DNA from 3 places in the Colwellia sp. MB02u-14 genome. Region 3 is predicted to be linked to each of the others. Evidence: predicted binding sites of a transcription regulator. Region 3 holds the regulator's gene; each other region holds the start of a gene.
What was found. The regulator LexA, encoded in region 3, represses DNA repair genes until DNA is damaged. The targets are predictions, from matches to a motif close to TACTGTATNNNNATACAGTA.
Positions count from the first base shown of each region.

Region 1: a site for LexA is predicted at 2,588-2,607, ahead of recA (recombinase RecA). Genes of this name have one in related genera too.
Region 2: a site for LexA is predicted at 2,980-2,999, ahead of recN (DNA repair protein RecN). Genes of this name have one in related genera too.

Region 1 covers NZ_JACGUX010000063.1:33,586-40,231, reverse strand. Annotated here, with positions in the region: gene mutS (DNA mismatch repair protein MutS) at 1-2,317, opposite strand, end outside; gene recA (recombinase RecA) at 2,655-3,692, shown strand; gene H4J52_RS06715 (class I SAM-dependent methyltransferase) at 3,814-4,608, opposite strand; gene metA (homoserine O-succinyltransferase) at 4,921-5,868, shown strand; gene metH (methionine synthase) at 5,928-6,646, shown strand, end outside.
Region 2 covers NZ_JACGUX010000006.1:120,977-127,622, forward strand. Annotated here, with positions in the region: gene H4J52_RS01960 (SRPBCC family protein) at 1-332, shown strand, start outside; gene H4J52_RS01965 (RnfH family protein) at 325-705, shown strand; gene H4J52_RS01970 (outer membrane protein assembly factor BamE) at 782-1,129, opposite strand; gene recN (DNA repair protein RecN) at 1,262-2,950, opposite strand; gene nadK (NAD(+) kinase) at 3,059-3,940, opposite strand; gene grpE (nucleotide exchange factor GrpE) at 4,380-5,033, shown strand; gene dnaK (molecular chaperone DnaK) at 5,313-6,646, shown strand, end outside.
Region 3 covers NZ_JACGUX010000085.1:156,779-163,424, forward strand. Annotated here, with positions in the region: gene H4J52_RS15915 (cytochrome c oxidase subunit 3) at 1-116, opposite strand, end outside; gene H4J52_RS15920 (cytochrome c oxidase assembly protein) at 169-750, opposite strand; gene ctaD (cytochrome c oxidase subunit I) at 762-2,354, opposite strand; gene coxB (cytochrome c oxidase subunit II) at 2,366-3,922, opposite strand; gene lexA (transcriptional repressor LexA) at 4,493-5,128, opposite strand; gene H4J52_RS15940 (alpha/beta fold hydrolase) at 5,205-6,023, opposite strand; gene H4J52_RS20130 (hypothetical protein) at 6,225-6,350, opposite strand; gene H4J52_RS15945 (DNA repair ATPase) at 6,382-6,646, opposite strand, start outside.

The DNA.
Region 1 (6,646 bases), on a different contig from region 3:
CACCTTCTTGAACCCTATGCATAAAGACAATGGTATCACCATGTTCAACCGCATCTAAATGTACATTAACCAGTGTCGGTATTTGCTCGGCTAAAAGTGTTAATTCAAAATAGTGGCTGGCAAACAAAGTAAAAGCTTTGGTTTTAATCGCCAGCATTTCAGCGCACGCCCAAGCAAGAGATAAACCATCATAAGTACTGGTACCTCGACCTATTTCATCCAATAACACTAAACTTTTTTCTGTCGCATTATGCAAGATATTAGCGGTTTCTGTCATCTCAACCATAAAAGTTGATCGGCCACTGGCTAGATCATCAGACGCACCAATACGGGTAAATATACGATCAACCATACTAATACTTGCTGAATCTGCCGGTACATAACAACCAATATGAGCCAATAAAACAATGAGTGCCGTTTGCCGCATATAGGTTGATTTACCGCCCATGTTAGGGCCAGTAATTATCAGCATTTTACGTTCGGTATTTAACGTTACTGGATTGGCAATAAAGGGTTCGCTTGTCATTAACTCGACAACAGGGTGGCGACCCGCGCTAATTTCAATACCGTTATTTTTTGTTAAATTGGGTTGTACGTAATTCAAGCTCTCGGCACGTTCAGCAAAAGTATTCAAGACATCTAACTCGGCAATTGCTTGTGCAAGTAACTGCAGCTTTTCTAAATCGGGTAAGACTAAATCGAACAGTTCATCATATAAACGTTTTTCCAATGCGAGAAATTTACTTTGGGCACTGAGTACTCTCTCTTCGTGTTGTTTTAGTTCATTGGTAATAAAACGTTCGTTATTTTTTAAGGTTTGTCGACGAATATAATCATCAGGTACATCGTTCGCGGCAGTACGACTCATTTCAATAAAGAAGCCATGAACCCTGTTATAACCTACTTTTAAGGAACTAATACCCGTACGTTCTTTTTCACGCGCTTCGAGTTGGGCAAGAAATTCAGTAGCACCATCACTTAAGTCACGTAACACATCAAGTTCTTCATGATAGCCTTTGGCAATAACACCACCATCACGGATAAGAACGGGTGGGTTTTCAACTAAAGCATGTTGTAATAAGTCGTGTAAGTTGGGTATCGGAAAACTTTGTGACGCTAATTCAGTGATATGTGCTTGCTGACAAGCGTGTAAATGTTGCTGAAGTTCAGGCAATTGACTTAAGGCATTACGTAAACGAGCAAAATCTCTTGGACGCGCAGAGCGTAAGGCAATGCGAGAAACAATACGCTCAATATCACCAAAAGATTTAAGTTGGCTAAATAATTCAGACGTTAAATCTTGTGACAATAGTTCACTAATTGCATTTTGACGTGCGGTTAATATGTTTAAATCACGTAAAGGAAAATGTAACCAACGCTTCAGTAATCTAGAACCCATTGGTGTCGCTGACTTGTCTAATACCGATGCGAGGGTATTTTCAAAGCCACCCTGTAAGTTTTGCGTGAGTTCTAAATTACGACGAGTTGCCGCATCTAAAATGACACCAGAAGCAGAAGACTCACAAATAATGGCTCGAATGTGAGGAAGCGCACTGCGTTGACATTCTTTTACATATTGGAATAAGCAACCAGCGGCCATTAAGCCTAATGATTTATCATCAACACCAAAGCCAGAAAGTTCTTTAGTGCCAAATTGTGTATTGAGTAAATTAATGGCCGTGTCTAAATCAAATTCCCATTCAGATCTTCTTCTTAACCCTTGATAGCCTTTTAGTAACTCTGGCGCTGAGAACGACTCACTGTAGAGGAGTTCAGCAGGAGATAAACGCTGTAATTCAGCTTGTAACTGCTCGATGGTGCTTGGCTCGGTCAGTACAAAGCGGCCACTGGTCATATCAAGATAAGACAGTCCAAAGCGTTGCGATGACTTATTATTGCCTTCACTTACCGCAACAATTAGGTTGTCATGCTTATCAAGTAATAATGCTTCATCACTCACTGTGCCTGGGGTAATAACTCTAACAACTTTACGTTCAACAGGACCTTTACTGGTTGCTGGGTCACCAATTTGTTCACAAATGGCAACAGATTCACCCAGTTGTACTAATTTTGCTAGATAATTCTCCACCGCATGATAGGGAACGCCTGCCATTGGTATAGCATTGCCACCTGTCTTGCCGCGAGCGGTTAATGAAATATCGAGCAAATCAGATGCTTTTTTCGCATCATCAAAAAATAATTCGTAAAAGTCACCCATGCGATAAAAAATTAAAATATGAGGGAACTCAGCTTTAATGGTTAAGTACTGGCGCATCATAGGGGTGTGTGAGGATAAGTCTAAGTTTGCTGTCGTCATTTCTATGCGGTAACTCATAAGTTCAATGAAAGAGTAAGGTCACAATTATGTCATAACTGGCAAATTTAGACTCTATTTATTTAACTAAAGTTTTTACTGAATACGATAAGATTTATGAAAGGATTTTACAGTGATAATATAAATAGTAACTTTTTGGTGAGTAATGATTAAAAGTTATTAATGTTCGTTATGTTTTTGTTTATCAATGACTTAAAAGTCAACTCGTTTTGTTTTTGATAATATAATTAAAATAGTTGTAAAAAAGCTTGATACTGTACGGTCATACAGTATACTTGCTTCATCAAAACGAAATCTTAGCAACATCGGCGGAACAAACATGAAAGATGATAAAGAAAAAGCATTAGCAGCAGCATTAAGTCAAATTGAAAGACAATTTGGTAAAGGCTCAATTATGAAACTTGGTGATAATAACACCATGGATGTTGAAACCATTTCTACAGGTTCATTAGCGCTTGATGTTGCACTCGGTGCGGGTGGTTTGCCACTTGGGCGTGTTGTTGAAATTTATGGTCCTGAATCAAGTGGTAAAACAACCTTAACACTTGAAGTTATTGCTGAAGCTCAGCGTAACGGTAAAGTGTGTGCCTTTGTTGATGCTGAACATGCACTTGACCCTATTTATGCTGAAAAGTTAGGTGTTAACATCAACGAATTACTTGTTTCTCAGCCTGATACTGGTGAGCAAGCATTGGAAATTTGTGACATGCTAACGCGTTCAGGTGCTATAGACGTTATTGTTGTCGATTCTGTTGCTGCACTTACACCCAAAGCAGAAATTGAAGGCGATATGGGCGACTCACACATGGGTTTACAAGCCCGTATGCTTTCACAAGCAATGCGTAAGTTAACGGGTAACTTGAAAAAATCAAATACCATGATTATTTTCATTAACCAAATTCGTATGAAAATTGGTGTAATGTTTGGTTCTCCTGAAACCACAACGGGTGGTAATGCACTTAAGTTTTATGCTTCTGTTCGTTTAGATATTCGACGTATCGGTGCTGTAAAAGCAGGCGACGAAATTATTGGTAATGAAACCCGCGTAAAAGTGGTTAAAAACAAAATAGCGCCTCCTTTTAAACAAGCTGAATTTCAAATTTTATATGGGGAAGGGATTAACAGCTTAGGTGAATTAATTGACCTAGGTGTTCAGCATAATATGGTTGAAAAAGCGGGTTCTTGGTACAGTTACAATGGCGATCGTATTGGCCAAGGTAAAGCAAACGCTTCTAAATCGTTAGCAGAAAAACCTGAAATGGCAAAAGAGCTTGATAAACGTTTACGTGAATTACTGTTAGTTAAAAGCGTAAGAGCGGGTGATAAATTACCTAAAGAAGAAGCGGTTACCGAATAAGCTGTTATTAGTCATCTATATCTTAATAAGCCATCGCATTTGCGGTGGCTTATTATATCTGAAGAATGTAAATTTGATTATTATAATCAATTAATAGTCGCTATTCATTTACAATGAAGCGTTAGCGCTTTATTGCCACAACCGTAATATATTTAATAAGACCTTTTTCGTATTTATCTAATTTAACTTCAGCAATTTCTGACATTAAAGCCGCAATTGTCTTGGGCAGTGTTGTTTTAAAGTCTACTTTATCTAATCGACAAGCATTAATGACGTTTTCGGTCATATCTTCAGCATATAAAATATCCATGCCAGGAATTAAATTCTGTTTAAAAGCTAAAAAATCATCATAAAGCTTCTCATCCGGGAAAAATATATCGGTATAGAGAAAGAAGCCTCCAGGTTTAAGTTTATCACTAACTTGGCGATAAAATTGATTGATATTTGAGTAACAATGCGATGATTCAACATTAAAGATAATATCAATACTGTTGTCTTCAATATTTAAGGCACATGCGTCGCCCTCCATATAGTGCAGACCTTCTATTTTGTGAGTGTTAGCACAAAAAGTTACTTGATTTTTATTTAGGTCAACGCCTGTTGCTTGTTTTGGATTATAATATTTTTTAACAAAAGCTAAGCCACCGCCACGTCCACTTCCTATTTCTAAAATCGATTTATCGGTTAGGACTTCGCTTAAACCAAGCTTGAATGCTTGAATTAGCATGTTGTTGTAAAGCGATATTTGATGTTTCCATTTTTTATCAATGTCATCTAATAAAATTTCACATGGAGCGAAGCCATGATTCATAAAAATAAGCGCTTCTTCATCTTGTATATCTTTTAATATACTGTCATAAGTTTTAATGACGTCATTATTATGTCGTTCTACCGGGGAAAGTACTTTTATAGTCAAGGGTAAAATCTGCCATGTTTTCTTCAGAGTTTTGATATTACCGCAATCTAATAAAAAATAACACTTCAAGATGTTACTCATAAATAAATACAGATAGGTTATTAAACATTAACAATCTGCTTACTTTCAATGCCAAAGCAATGAGTTACTTATTTAATGAAATAAAACGTTATAGACGTCTATACGTTTAGATGTTGACATAGCTATAAATACACGTACCATCAAATACTCATATTTATATAAAAGTTAATACGTGAAATTAGAGAACAAAGTGTTCATGCTTGTTTGACATTATTTGATTAGGTAAACGCTATGCCCATTAAAATTCCAGATTTATTACCTGCTTTGTCTATTTTAGGTGAAGAAAATATTTTTGTAATGTCTGAGCGTAGAGCGGCAAGTCAAGAAATTCGCCCAATGAAAGTCGCTATTCTCAATCTAATGCCTAATAAAATTGAAACAGAAGTTCAAATATTACGGGTATTGTCTAATACACCTTTACAAATAAATGTTGATTTTGTACGTATTCACGCCAATGAATCCAAACATACGCCGAAAGAGCACTTAGATAATTTTTACCGTCTCTTTGATGACATTAAGAATACGCAATACGATGGCTTAATTATAACCGGTGCACCATTGGCGTTAATGGAATACGAAAAAGTAACTTTCTGGGATAAAATTTGTGAAATATTTGATTGGGCTGAAGAAAATGTCACCTCAACAATGTTTTCTTGTTGGGCTGCTCATGCCGCTCTATATCATCACTATGGATTACGACGACATTTAAGAAAAGAAAAATTATCCGGTGTTTTTAAACATAGCCCCATCGACCAAAAAGAACAGCTTACCCGCGGCTTTGAAGAATTTTTTAATGTCCCACACTCACGATTTGGATATATTGATAAATCTGATTACCTCTCAATTCCTGAATTAAAGATTATTGCTGAATCTCCTCAAGCAGGGGTTTACGTGGTCGCGAGCAAAAATAAACAGCAGGTCTATTTAACCGGTCATCCAGAATATGACTCAACCACACTAGATGAAGAGTTTCAACGTGACCTTAAAGCCGATATTAACGCAGTTATGCCCAATAATTACTATATTAATGATGACATAACAAAAGTGCCACACAGTTCATGGCGTAGTCATGCCAGTTTGTTATTTACTAATTGGTTAAACTATTATGTCTATCAGATCACACCGTACAAGCTAGACGCAACAAATATTAAAGCAATACACCCAGATGCAGAAATATAAACAGTGTCGGATATATTTAGCCATTAAATTAAGTTTGAAAGTAAAAGTAGAGAAATCGTATGAAAAAATCAGCATCATTTAGTCGTCTTGAGCAACAAATACAAAAAAGAATTCTTATTTTAGATGGTGCTATGGGGACGATGATCCAAGCCTATAAATTTGAAGAACAAGATTATCGAGGTGAACAATTTGCTGATTGGCATCTTGATGTCAAAGGCAATAATGACATGTTAGTGCTAACCCAGCCCGAGGTAATTAAAGCTATTCACTATGAATACCTTGAAGCGGGTGCTGATATTCTTGAAACGAATACTTTTAATGCCACGACGATTGCGATGGCAGATTACGATATGCAGTCTTACAGTGCGGCAATCAATTTAGCGGCGGCACAAATAGCCCGTGCTGCAGCGGATGAATTTACCGCTAAAAACCCTGATAAGCCTCGGTTTGTTGCCGGCGTTTTAGGGCCAACGAATAGAACATGTTCTATTTCTCCCGATGTTAACGATCCTGCTTATCGTAATGTGACTTTTGATCAATTAAAAGATGCCTACATAGAATCAACGAAAGCACTGATTGAAGGTGGCTCAGATATTATTCTTATTGAGACTATCTTTGATACCTTAAATGCTAAAGCGGCTATTTTTGCGGTTGAAACTGTTTTTGATGAATTGCAGTTACGTTTACCTGTAATGGTCTCGGGTACCATTACTGATGCCTCAGGCAGAACATTGTCTGGGCAAACCACCGAAGCTTTTTATAATTCATTGCGCCATGC
Region 2 (6,646 bases), on a different contig from region 3:
GTAAGATAATTTCTCAGCAAGGTAATGAAGTTACTGCTGCTTTGATGGTTTCGAAGGGGGTACTAAAAAAATGGTTTACCACCAAGAATACCTTGATTGGTGATAATAAAGTACAACTTGATTTAGTTGATGGTCCCTTTAAAAAGTTGACGGGTTACTGGCAACTTACTGAATTATCCGGAGAAGCTTGTAAGATTAGTCTGCATTTAGAGTATGAGTTTTCGAGTAAAGTATTCGATTTGGCATTTGGCCGTGTTTTTACAAGTTTGACGAATAATATGGTACAAGCTTTTACACAAAGAGCTAAAGAGGTTTATCATTCTAATGGTTGATAGCATAGAAATAGAGCAAGAACTTGCTCAACGTAAAATACAAATAGAAGTTGTTTATGGACTACCCGATAGACAAGAGCTATTGACGTTTTTAGTCGACGAAGGCACCTTGTTAGAGCAAGGTATTATTGCATCAGGCATTTTATCTGTTTTTGAAGAAATAGACCTAACCATAAATAATGTTGGTATTTGGAATCGAGTGGCTAAGTTAACAGATACTTTACGAGATTTAGATCGTATTGAAATATATCGACCGTTAATTGCTGATCCAAAAGAGGTTAGAAAGCGCAGAGCTGAAAAAGCAAAAAATGAAGGGCGTGCCGATAAAGTTACGGGTGGTCGCGTTGATCCTCGACGAAATAAGGCCAGCTAAAAAATTTACTGCAAAATGTAAAATAAAAAAACGGCTGTTAAGGCCGTTTTTTATTGAACTAAAAGTACAGTACCAATTAGTTCACCATTGGCACATAAAAACTTTCCGATAATTCAAAGTCACCTTCAGCACTAATTAATGAGTCTTGGTCGAAAGATAGAATAAACTTTTTCTGAATGTTTAGTTCTTCACTTCGCCCTGATTTTAATGAGTAAACATAGTGCCAAGTGTCGTTGTTAAATGCATCGACAACAACGGGGCTACCTAATACAAATTTTACTTGTTCTTTATTCATACCTATTTGAAGTTTGTCAATATTCTTTTGTTCTAAAAAATTCCCTTGAGGAATGTCGATACGAAAAACCCAGCTTGAGCAGGCAGAAAGAGATAAGGCGATAGTAAGGGCTAAAATACGAAACAACATGATTATTCATTTATCCTAATAAGTTCAATAAGGGATAATAACTAAGCAAGCGGACAGATACAAAACTATTTTCAATTTATTTTGTTCCTGTTTATTTAATGACACGTACCTGCTTTACGTTAAATTGTATTATTAACCGGCAAGCAACTCTTGTGCGTTAGCTAAGCTATTATCAGTAATTTTATTTCCCGCTAATAAGCGAGCAATTTCTTGGACTCTACCATTCTCACTTAGTTCCGTCACTTTTGTTTCAGTAAATTCTCCATCTGTTAATTTACTGACAAATAACTGCTGATGTCCTTTGCTGGCTACTTGTGGTAAATGAGTAACGCATATTACTTGGGTGTTTTTTGCTAGCTCTTGCAGTTTGCTACCCACCATTGCCGCTGTCGGACCACTGATACCAACATCAACTTCGTCAAATATGAGTGTCGGCGTAATAACTTTATCAGCTAATATTACCTGCATCGCTAAGCTAATGCGTGATAACTCACCACCTGAAGCAACTTTATTCATCGCTTCTATTTTTTGACCTGGGTTAAGGCTGATTAAAAAGTTTATTTCATCAAGCCCGAACGGTGATAATGCCTCAACTTCAATTTGATTGACTGAAACTTCAAATACGCCATTGTTCATATTGAGTTCTTTCATGCTAAGTGTAATTTTTTTACTCATTATTTTAGCTGACTTTACTCTTGATGTTGATAACGTTTTTGCCGACTGTAGATAATGAGCTTTAGCTTTTTCAATGTCGATATATGCAGTGTCTAATCTTGAACCGTCTGAGTTTATTAAGTTCAATGCTTGTTTAATTTCCATATGCAATGTTGGTATGTATTCTGGTGCAACTTGATGTTTTTTACCTAATTTAATCGCCTGTGAATAGCGGTCTTCAATCATTTGATAAGCTTCTGGGTCGAGTTCAAGCCTATCGTAGTAATGCTTTAGCTCATCGTTTGCATCTTCAATTTGAATCAGCGCTTCTGCTAATGTTTTTGCTATGTCAGCTAAGCTTGGATCCATATGTGCTAAGTCATTCAATTGTTCACAATGAGTTCTCAGGCTATCTGTGATATTAAAGTCTTCATTTTCAGATAAGACCTGCAATGATTCCAATACACCACTTAATAATGTCTGACCGTTACTATGACGCTTGTAATCACTTTCTAACGTTTCAAATTCTTCCATCTGCAATGAAAATTCGTCTAACTCATTTACTTGGTATTGTAATAATTGCAGTTTAGCTTGACGCTGTTCTTTGCTTTCTTGCAACTTTTTTAATTCTGTTTTTAGATTTCGCCACTGCTGATAATAATATTGAACGTCGTCTAATAAATGCTGATGATCGGCATACTCATCAAGTATTTTTCGTTGTTGTGCTGGCTTTACAATGAGTTGATGGTCATGTTGGCCATGAATACTTATTAAAAATTGTGCAATATCTTTTAGTTGAGTAAGCGGTACTTGGCTGCCATTTATATAAGCTTTTGAACGGCCCTCTGCCGATATTACTCGGCGTAAAATACATTCGTAATCTTGCTCAGGGTCGTGTTCATCGGTAAGGGAAAGATCGTTGTTCTTAAGCCATTTTTGTGCAGAAATATTTTTCTTAATATCAAAGGTTGCCGCTAACTCTGCTTTTTTAGTATTTGGCCTTACAACGTTATTCAGCGCTCTATCACCTAAACATAAACCTAAGGCATCAATCGCTATCGATTTACCTGCGCCTGTTTCTCCGGTAATTGTTGTCATACCTTTGCGCCAATCTATATCTAAAGATCGGACAATTGCGAAGTTTTGAATGTTAAGTTGTAAAAGCATTTCGAAGCCAAATTACTGTGTAAATATATAACTGTTAATTTATACAGTAATTTGGGTTTGTGCAAGTATTAATCGCATAAAAATTCAACAGGCTGAATTTATTAAAAATTAATAAAGTTTATTACCCCAGCCTAATTTACTGCGTAGTACATTAAAGTAGTCATGATCGAGTGGATGGATCAATCGAAGGGTGTATGCACTTTTTCTGATAATAACTTCATCGCCAGGCATAACAGCCAATATTACGTGGCCATCACAGCTTACCTGTAAGTTTTCATAATTTTCATTGGCAAGCACTAATTTTATTTCACTGTTGCCGTCTACAACTATCGGTCTACTGGTTAAAGTATGTGGAAACATGGGAACTAAAGATAAAGCATTTAAATTAGGTGTCAGAATAGGGCCACCTGCAGACATTGAATAGGCAGTTGACCCCGTAGGTGTTGATACTATTAGGCCGTCAGAGCGCTGACTAAACATGAAACTGCCATCAATATAAACTTCAAACTCAATCATGCTGGCAACTTTTCCAGCATGAAGTACCGCTTCATTTACGGCACTGTTTGAACTTTTCAACTTACCATGACGATAAACTTCCGCTTCTATAATAAAACGTTGTTCACAGCGAGATTTACCTTGTAGAATTTCTTGGAGAGGTTCAAGTAATTCATCAGGCGATAAATCAGTAAGAAAGCCTAAGTTGCCTCTGTTTACTCCTATAACACCAACGTCGTAACACGATAAAACACGCGCAGCACCTAACATGTAACCGTCACCACCAACAACAATTGCGAGGTCAGCTTGTTCACCAATCTCCATTAAGGTGTTAACGGTGAGCTTGTCGATATCAATTGAAGGGGCAACAGAGCTTTCAATTAATACTTTGTAGTTCTGTTCTGTCAGAAATTGATAAAGCGCGGTGATTGTTGCGCTTGCTCCTTCATGGTTTGGTTTGCCAATTAAACCTATGGTATTAAAAATTTTACTCATGTCTACACTGTAAATTATTTTTGTCTTAGGGTTAATAATAGTTTCGCTGTATTTTAATGGCTTGTAAAGTTGACTTTTTATAAATGATTTACTTTATAGCTATTTGAGCCCGTATTTTGTATTTAGCAAAATTCAATAGGCTAAAGATAATGTGTTGATTAACGGCAATAGTCTTTTTCTCAAATCAATAATGTAGCTTAAACTTGCCTTTTTTGCCTTGGTCAGCGAATCGATAACTACAGGTTATTTCTTTAATATAGAATGTCTATATAAAAGATATGCTATTTTTTCAAGGTGCTATCAAGCTCTAAGTGTAAACAAAGTTAATTAAATAGGCATTAATGCTTGAAACGTAGCAAGAAGTCCCCATAATTACGGTTATCAGATTTATATAACCCTTATATTGTTAAATATACTATTAGTTTATTTTGGAGCTTTCATGACTAATGAGTCAACAGAAAATAAAAATACCGCTAAACCATCAACTGAAGCTTTAATGCCTGAAGAAACTTTGGTACAAGAAATTATTGATCAAGCTGAAGAGCAAGTTGAAGTACAACATGTTTTTGTGCATGACGTAATTAGCGCAGAACAAGAAAAAATCAATAAGCTTGAGCTCAGTCTTTCTTCAGCACAAACGACCATTGCTGATCAAAAAGATTCTGTGGTTCGTGCTAAAGCAGAAGTTGATAATATTCGCCGTCGTAGCGCACAAGACGTTGATAAAGCACGTAAGTTTGCTTTAGAGAAATTTGCTGCTGAAATGTTAGTTTCAGTTGATAATTTAGAACGTGCTTTAGAGAATATTGATAAAGAAGATGAAAGTAATACCGCTATTATTGAAGGTGTTGAATTAACACTTCAAGGCTTAATTGCTTCTTTAGAGAAATTTGGTGTTAAAGGTGTTGACCCACAAAATGAACCTTTCAACCCTGAGTTGCATCAAGCGATGTCAATGCAAGAAGTTGAAGGCGTTGCACCTAATACCGTTATTGCTGTTATGCAAAAAGGCTATGAGCTCAATGGTCGTTTAATTCGTCCAGCGATGGTGATGGTCTCTAAATCTGCTCCGGCAGTAGATACAACAGTATAATTAAAAACAGAATAAAAAGCGGTAAGAAGTTGCTCATAAACTTCTTACCGCTTTTTTGTATTTAAGGATAAAAATTTTTTATTAAGCTGTTTTATCGTTATTTCAGTAAAAGAATCAAAAAAACTTCATAAATAGCTAAATAAAGAAATAAATTTACTTTTTTCTTTCAAAATAGTTGAAAAGAATTTTCCTGCCCCCACTATTTGTTTCATCAACAGGTTTATTAAAAAATCTTACTTTAATAAGCTTTATTTTAATTAGTATTCGGAGATCCTAAAGATGGGCAAAATAATCGGTATTGACCTAGGGACAACAAACTCTTGTGTTGCTGTACTAGATGGCGGCAAAGCACGTGTAATTGAAAATGCAGAGGGTGATCGTACAACGCCTTCAATTATTGCATATACAGAAGAAGGCGAAACATTAGTAGGTCAACCTGCTAAACGTCAATCTGTAACAAACCCAAAAAATACATTATATGCTATTAAGCGTTTAATTGGTCGTCGCTTTGAAGACGAAGAAGTTCAGCGTGATATTAAAATCATGCCATTTGGTATTGTTAAAGCTGACAATGGTGATGCTTGGGTTACAACACGTGATAAGAACGTTGCGCCACCACAAGTTTCAGCTGAAGTTTTAAAGAAAATGAAAAAAACAGCAGAAGACTTTTTAGGTGAAGCAGTTACAGAAGCTGTAATCACGGTTCCTGCTTACTTTAACGATTCACAACGCCAAGCAACTAAAGATGCGGGTCGTATTGCGGGTCTTGAAGTTAAACGTATTATCAATGAGCCAACTGCTGCTGCCCTTGCTTACGGCATGGACAAGCAAGAAGGCGATAAAGTTATTGCGGTTTACGATTTAGGTGGTGGTACTTTCGATATTTCAATTATTGAAATTGATGAAGTTGAAGGCGAGCACACGTTTGAAGTATTAGCGACTAACGGCGATACCCACTTAGGTGGTGAAGATTTTGATAACCGTTTAATCAACTATCTTGTCGCTGAATTCAAGAAAGACCAAGGCATGGATTTAACAACTGATCCACTTGCAATGCAACGTTTGAAAGAAGCAGCAGAAAAAGCAAAGTGTGAGCTTTCTTCAGCACAGCAAACTGATGTTAACTTACCTTACATCACTGCTGATGGCAGTGGTCCTAAGCACATGAATATCAAAGTAACGCGTGCTAAATTAGAGTCTTTAGTTGAAGACATGGTTAAAGCAACGCTAATACCACTTGCACAAGCACTTAAAGATGCAGACTTATCAGTAAGTGACATCAATGATGTTATTTTGGTTGGTGGTCAGTCACGTATGCCAATGGTACAAAAAGCAGTAACAGAATTCTTTGGTAAAGAACCTCGTAAAGATGTTAACCCAGATGAAGCTGTTGCAGCGGGTGCAGCTATACAAGCGGGTGTTCTTTCTGGTGATGTAACTGACGTTCTTTTATTAGACGTTACGCCATTATCACTAGGTATTGAAACAATGGGCGGCGTGATGACGAAAGTTATCGATAAAAACACCACTATCCCAACGAAACAATCACAAACATTCTCAACAGCTGATGATAACCAAGCTGCGGTAACGGTTCATGTTGTTCAAGGTGAGCG
Region 3 (6,646 bases):
AACGTAGAAACATAGTTTCCGGCGCCAATAGCAATTAAAAACAGTGCCACTGCGCCAACAATTGGCCAATGACTTTGTGATGGTACGTAATAACTTTCATATTCTTTTGTTGTCATTATTATTCCCCTAAACAAATACTGTTACACGCTAAGTGAACAGTATAAATTGCTACGATTCCACTTTTCCAGTCACGTCATACAAAGTGTACGACAACGTTAGCGTTGAAATATCTTCAGGTAATTCTGGGTCAACATAAAACTGTAACGCCATCTCTACCTCTTCATTCGCTTGTAGCGGTTGCTGCGTAAAACAAAAACATTCAATTTTTTGAAAATACGCCGCCGCTAAACCGGGCGATACTGACGGAACTGCTTGGCCAATAATATCGCGGGTGGATTCATTTTTTGCATAAAATTTAACAAGTTTCATTTCACCGGGATGAACTTTTATTTCACGGACCATAGGTTCAAACTGCCAAGGTATACCTTGGGCGGTTCGACTAATAAACTGCACCGTTACAATTCTTTTTGTGTCAATCTGATCAACATTATAGACAGCGGCGGCAGTGGTTGACGTTTTTCCATTCAAACCAGTAATATCACAAAACACATCATATAAAGGGACAAGTGCAAAACCAAAAGCAAACATACCAAAAACAATCATAACCAGCTTTTTTATCACTTGATTGTTTTTTGTTATAGCAGCGCTATCTTTGTTATTTAAATTTTGCAATTCGTCACCTTTATTCATATTTTATTAACTTAATCAATTTTTGGTGGTGTTGAAAATGTATGGTACGGAGCAGGACTTGCAACAGTCCACTCTAAACCTTCAGCGCCATCCCAAGGCTTAGCCGCTGCTTTCTCTCCACCTCTAATACACTTAATGACTACCGCTAAGAATATTAGTTGCGAAAGGCCAAAGGCAAAACCACCAATACTGACCCACTTATTGAAATCAGCAAACTGCAACGCATAATCTGGGATACGACGAGGCATGCCCGCTAATCCTAAAAAGTGCATAGGGAAGAATAGTAAATTAACTGAAATCAGCGAACACCAAAAATGCCATTTAGCTAACGACTCGTTATACATATGACCTGTCCATTTTGGCAACCAGAAGTATGCACCCGCATAAATCGAGAATAATGAACCTGTGACCAACACATAATGAAAATGGGCAACAACAAAGTAGGTATCATGGTATTGGAAATCAACAGGTGTTAATGCCAACATCAAACCAGAGAATCCGCCTATAGTAAATAAGATGACAAATGCGATAGAAAATAGCATCGGTGTTTCAAAGCTCATTGAACCACGCCACATAGTTGCGACCCAGTTGAACACTTTAACACCCGTAGGTACGGCAATTAACATTGTGCAATACATGAAGAACAGTTCACCAAATAACGGCATACCTGTTGTGAACATATGATGTGCCCAGACAAGAAATGACAATAAGGCGATGGATGCCGTTGCATAAACCATTGAGCTGTAGCCGAATAATTTCTTACGAGCAAAAGCTGGAATAATAGTAGAGACAATACCAAAAGCTGGCAATATCATGATGTAAACTTCAGGATGCCCGAAGAACCAGAAAAGGTGCTGGAATAATACCGGGTCACCGCCACCTGCAGCATCAAAGAAACTTGTGCCAAAATACGTATCAGTTAACAACATGGTTACCACACCCGCGAGGACAGGCATTACGGCGATTAATAAATAGGCGGTAATAAAAAATGTCCAAACAAACAATGGCATTTTCATGTAAGTCATACCCGGCGCACGCATGTTCATAATGGTAACAACGATATTAATCGCGCCCATTATTGATGAGATACCCATAATATGAACAGCAAAAACAAAAAATGCCGTACTACCATTTGAATAGGTTGTAGAAAGTGGTGCGTAGAATGTCCAACCAAAGTTAGGCGCACCTGACTCCATAAAGAATGTAGACAAAAGAATCCCAAAAGCAAAAGGTAGAATCCAGAAGCTCCAATTATTCATACGTGGTAAAGCCATATCTGGAGCACCAATCATCATAGGTATCATCCAGTTTGCAAACCCCGTAAAGGCCGGCATAATTGCACCAAACACCATGATCAAACCATGTACAGTAGTTAGCTGATTGAAAAAATCAGGCTCCACTATTTGCAAACCGGGTTGGAATAACTCGGCTCGAATAACCATGGCTAAAGCACCGCCGGTTAATAGCATAATAAAAGCAAACCATAGATATAACGTACCTATATCTTTATGATTTGTCGTGTACAACCAACGTTTGATGCCTTTCATTTTATGGTCATCATGATGATCGTCGTGCGATTCTTGTTCTATAACGTCTGTAGTCATTTTATATCCCCCTACTTCGCACTAGCAGCATCAACGGCTGCAGGTTGTACTAAATCACCGGTGTTATTGCCCCAAGCATTACGCTCATAAGTAACAACAGCCGCTATTTCGGTTTTAGTTAACTGGCTACCAAAAGCAGCCATAGCAGGGTTTTTCTTACTGCCATTAATAACCATGTCTATATGCACAGCAATGTCACCCAGTGCAATTACACTATCTTTTAGTGCAGGAAATGCCGGAGGTAAACCCACACCAGAAACTTGATGACAAGCAGCACAAGCTTTCATGTAAACTTGCTCACCCATAACCATCAATTCATCTTCGCTATACACTCTAGTGAGATCTTCTGCTGGGGCTTCTTCAACAACCACTTCAGCGACTTTTACCGGTGTTTCTGTGTCATTGCCTGAATCATTAGCAAAACTTTTAACATCAGCGGCTTGTACGGCATCGCCGGTATTGTTACCCCAAGCATTACGCTCATAGGTCACAACTGCAGCAATTTGCTTCATACTTAACTGCTTATCATAAGCTTGCATACCTGAACCCGCTTTACCATTGAGTACAATATCAATATGCGCAGCAATACTACCCGTAGCAACAGAGCTTCCTTTAAGTGCAGGAAATGCTGGAGGTAGACCAGCACCAGAAACTTGATGACAGGCAGCACAGTAGGCAACATAGGTAGTTTCACCCAAAGTCATCAGTTCATCCATTGATGCGGAAGCGTTAAGAGACGCTTTCTCAGCAGCAGCAGCTTGCGCATTAATTTCGTGTTGCTCATCGAGCCAAAGAGCATAATCAGCTTCAGACTTTACTTCGACAACAATAGGCATAAAACCGTGATCTTTACCACAAAGCTCAGCACACTGACCTCGGTATATCCCAGGCTCGTCAACTTTTGTCCATGCTTCATTAATAAATCCTGGGTTAGCATCTTGCTTTACTGCAAAAGCAGGTACCCACCAAGCATGAATAACATCGTCAGAAGTGATTAAAAATCGTACTTTCTTATTAACTGGAATGACAAGGTGTTTATCAACCTCGAGTAAATAATTTTCACCTTTGACTTTGTCGCCGGCATCAACACTAAGGTGTTTACCTTCTTGTGTTTCATACTGTGGTCTTGGCGTAGATAAAACGGAGTAGAACTCAATATCTTGATCAAAATATTTATAATGCCACTTCCACTGAGAACCTGTGATCTGAATGGTAACGTCAGAATCGTCGTTATTTTCCATTTCGATCAGTGTTTTCGTTGCTGGTACAGCCATAGCGATAAGAATGACAATGGGAATTGCTGTCCAGAGAATCTCTACTTTTGTACTTTCATGAAAATCTGCTGATTTAGCCCCTTTGGATTTTCGGTGGAAAACCATTGACCAAAACATAGCACCAAAAACAACCACACCGATTGCTACACATATATACATTGCGAGCATATGTAGATCGTAAACATCTCTACTTACTTCTGTTACACCCTTGGTCAGATTTAATTGCATATCTGCCCAAGCTGAACTGGAAAGAACACTCCCCAACAACAGCCAACCTAGGTTACGTCTTTTCACACGACATCTCCTTCACCCTATAAAAGTTTAAAACTTGATACCTAGGACAAAACACATCCTTTAGTACGGATTTTTATTATTTTCTTAGCAATTTTGTTATCAACCAGTTAGCGTCAACAACATCGTCTTATATTTATATTTGTACACATTCCAAACTAGAATTACTTAAAAGTTGATCTGGGTCAATTTAAAAATCGAGCTATTTTAAAATAAAAACCAATAAAAACAATAGAGTATCAACTCTAATACAGATAAAAGCCTAATAACAAAGGGCTGTAGCCGTAGTATTAAAAATAAACAGCTGAGTATAAATACGCATATTGCAAAAATTGATCTTGGTTGTTTTTTAATCAGAGAAAGATAAAGTTGTTTGAATGGGCTTTAGAATGAAAATTATTCTTAGTAAAGAGAAAGGTTTGCATGAAAAGAATACGAAAGGTTAGAAAAGCAAACTTTAGCCTATTTTATACACTAAAGTTTGCCGAGCAGTTTGACGTAATTAATACTATATTTGTTAGATAAATTGACTTAGTTACCACCAAGTTTATTGGATAGGATAGGTTAACTTAATTACATCCAGTCTGCCGAGCGAATAACGCCAACAGCCAACCCTTCAATATTAAACTCTTGATCAGACAAATCGACTTTTATAGGAGAGAAGTCATCATTTTCAGCATGTAAGTAAACGATGTTACCTTCTCGTTTATAACGTTTAACCGTAACATTTTCTTCGACACGAGCAACAATTACTTGGCCATTCTGTACATCGGTCGTTTGATGAACAGCTAACAAGTCACCATCAAGTATGCCGATATTTTTCATGCTTTCGCCATTAACTCTCAATAAGTAATCAGCGGCTGGGTGGAACAAATTACCATCAACTTTGTAATGATCTTCAACATGCTCTGCAGCTAAAATAGGTTCACCTGCAGCCACTCTGCCGATTAAAGGTAAACCGGCTTCTTCCATTAACTTCTCAGTCAAACGAATGCCGCGAGAAGTACCTGGCAACATTTCTATATAGCCTTTTTTAGCCAAAGCTTTTAAATGTTCCTCTGCTGCATTTGCTGATTTAAAGCCAAAAAACTTGGCTATTTCAGCACGTGTTGGTGGCATACCCGTATCGCTTATTTTGTCTTTGATCAGATCAAAAACTTGTTGTTGTCGGTTCGTTAGAGGGCGTAATTCGCTGATTTCATTTAGCATAGGGAGCCTGTAAATTTACACAGTTGTTACTGTGAGTATATACAGGTCGTTATTAAAGGCAAGCTTTCTGGGATAATTATTTTTGAAAACTACCTGATTTTAAATAATGAATAACTTGCTCAATCACTTTTTCATTTTTCATCATAAACGGATGGGTTGTTTCCATTTCAATGTGATCATTCATACCATCAAGTTTGGTACTAGCAACCGAAACTTTACCATCATCTTTATCAGGAATAAGTGTTGATAATATCCAATTAATACTTTGATTACCGGCAATAACACCCAAATCAAAATTAGCATTGCCAAGATTACTAGGGATACTAAATTCGCCGGTACCTAATTGCATACCCGCATCACCATTGATGAAACTAAAACCAGGTGTATTTTTTAGTTTATCAACAACTTCACTGCCTTTGTTTGGTGGACCCAGCATCACGACTTTATTTAAATTAGGTATTTTGTGCATACTTAAATATTGGCGAACTAATATACCGCCCATTGAATGGGTAACAAAGTTAACTTGACGACTTTCACAAATTAATAGCGCTTTAGAAATCACTTTTTCAGCCAACTCTTCTATCGAATAATCTCTAGAAGGGTAGTTGATATTTATCACAAAATAACCTTCTGTCAATAGTCGTTTTTCAATAGCTTTCATGGAGTTAGCCGAACGTGCAAGCCCATGCAGTAAAATTACACATTCACCATTAGCTAAAGAATCTGCTGGCTCTTCAAAAGAAGCTTGAATTTTATAGCCACGTTCAACCGAAGTATCTAGGCTGTCTTGTTCAATCATATTTTTTAAACGAATTTCTGCATCAGTAATTTTTTTACTAAATTGTTCTTTAAGTAGCGCTAGGTCTGACTTAAGTGCTGCAATTTTTTCATTCATAGCTGCGCTCCATCATTTTTTATGTTGAACGTTAATTATTGACGCTTTATTCATTTCTGAAAAGAAGCGAGATAATATTTTTTAAAACACAATTTTAGTATCATATTAAAAGGGCTAATAACTTTAAACATCTTCCATTAGCATGCAGTTATACGTTTATAGGGAGTATAACGTTATGTGTTCTCGGTTTGGCAATAAATATTAATTTCTGCGCAGTGCTTTACACTGAGGTAACTCCCAAAGACGCATCGCTAACAACAAACCAATATGTTGTGGTTTGTCTAAAGGTAACAAGGCATCTTCCTGGTTTATCTTTACTACTGGCAACTATTTTCTCGTTTAGCATAGCCGATGTTAGCTAGTACTCGTCCGCAGAAAGCTCATCGCTATTTTGTTTTCCTGAAGCGAGTTCTCGACTAATTTTTTGAATATGGGTCTCAGAACTTTTTACTGATTTTTCAGTAGTCAGGTTCAATGTTTTTAAAGTATCGATCATCGCCAAATCGACATTTTTATTACTTTGTAACGCGTTAACCAGCGGCGTTAAAAAAGACGCCATATTTTCACTAAATAACGCCAAAGTTTCAGCTAATGCTGAATCATCTGGTTTTTCAATATTCACT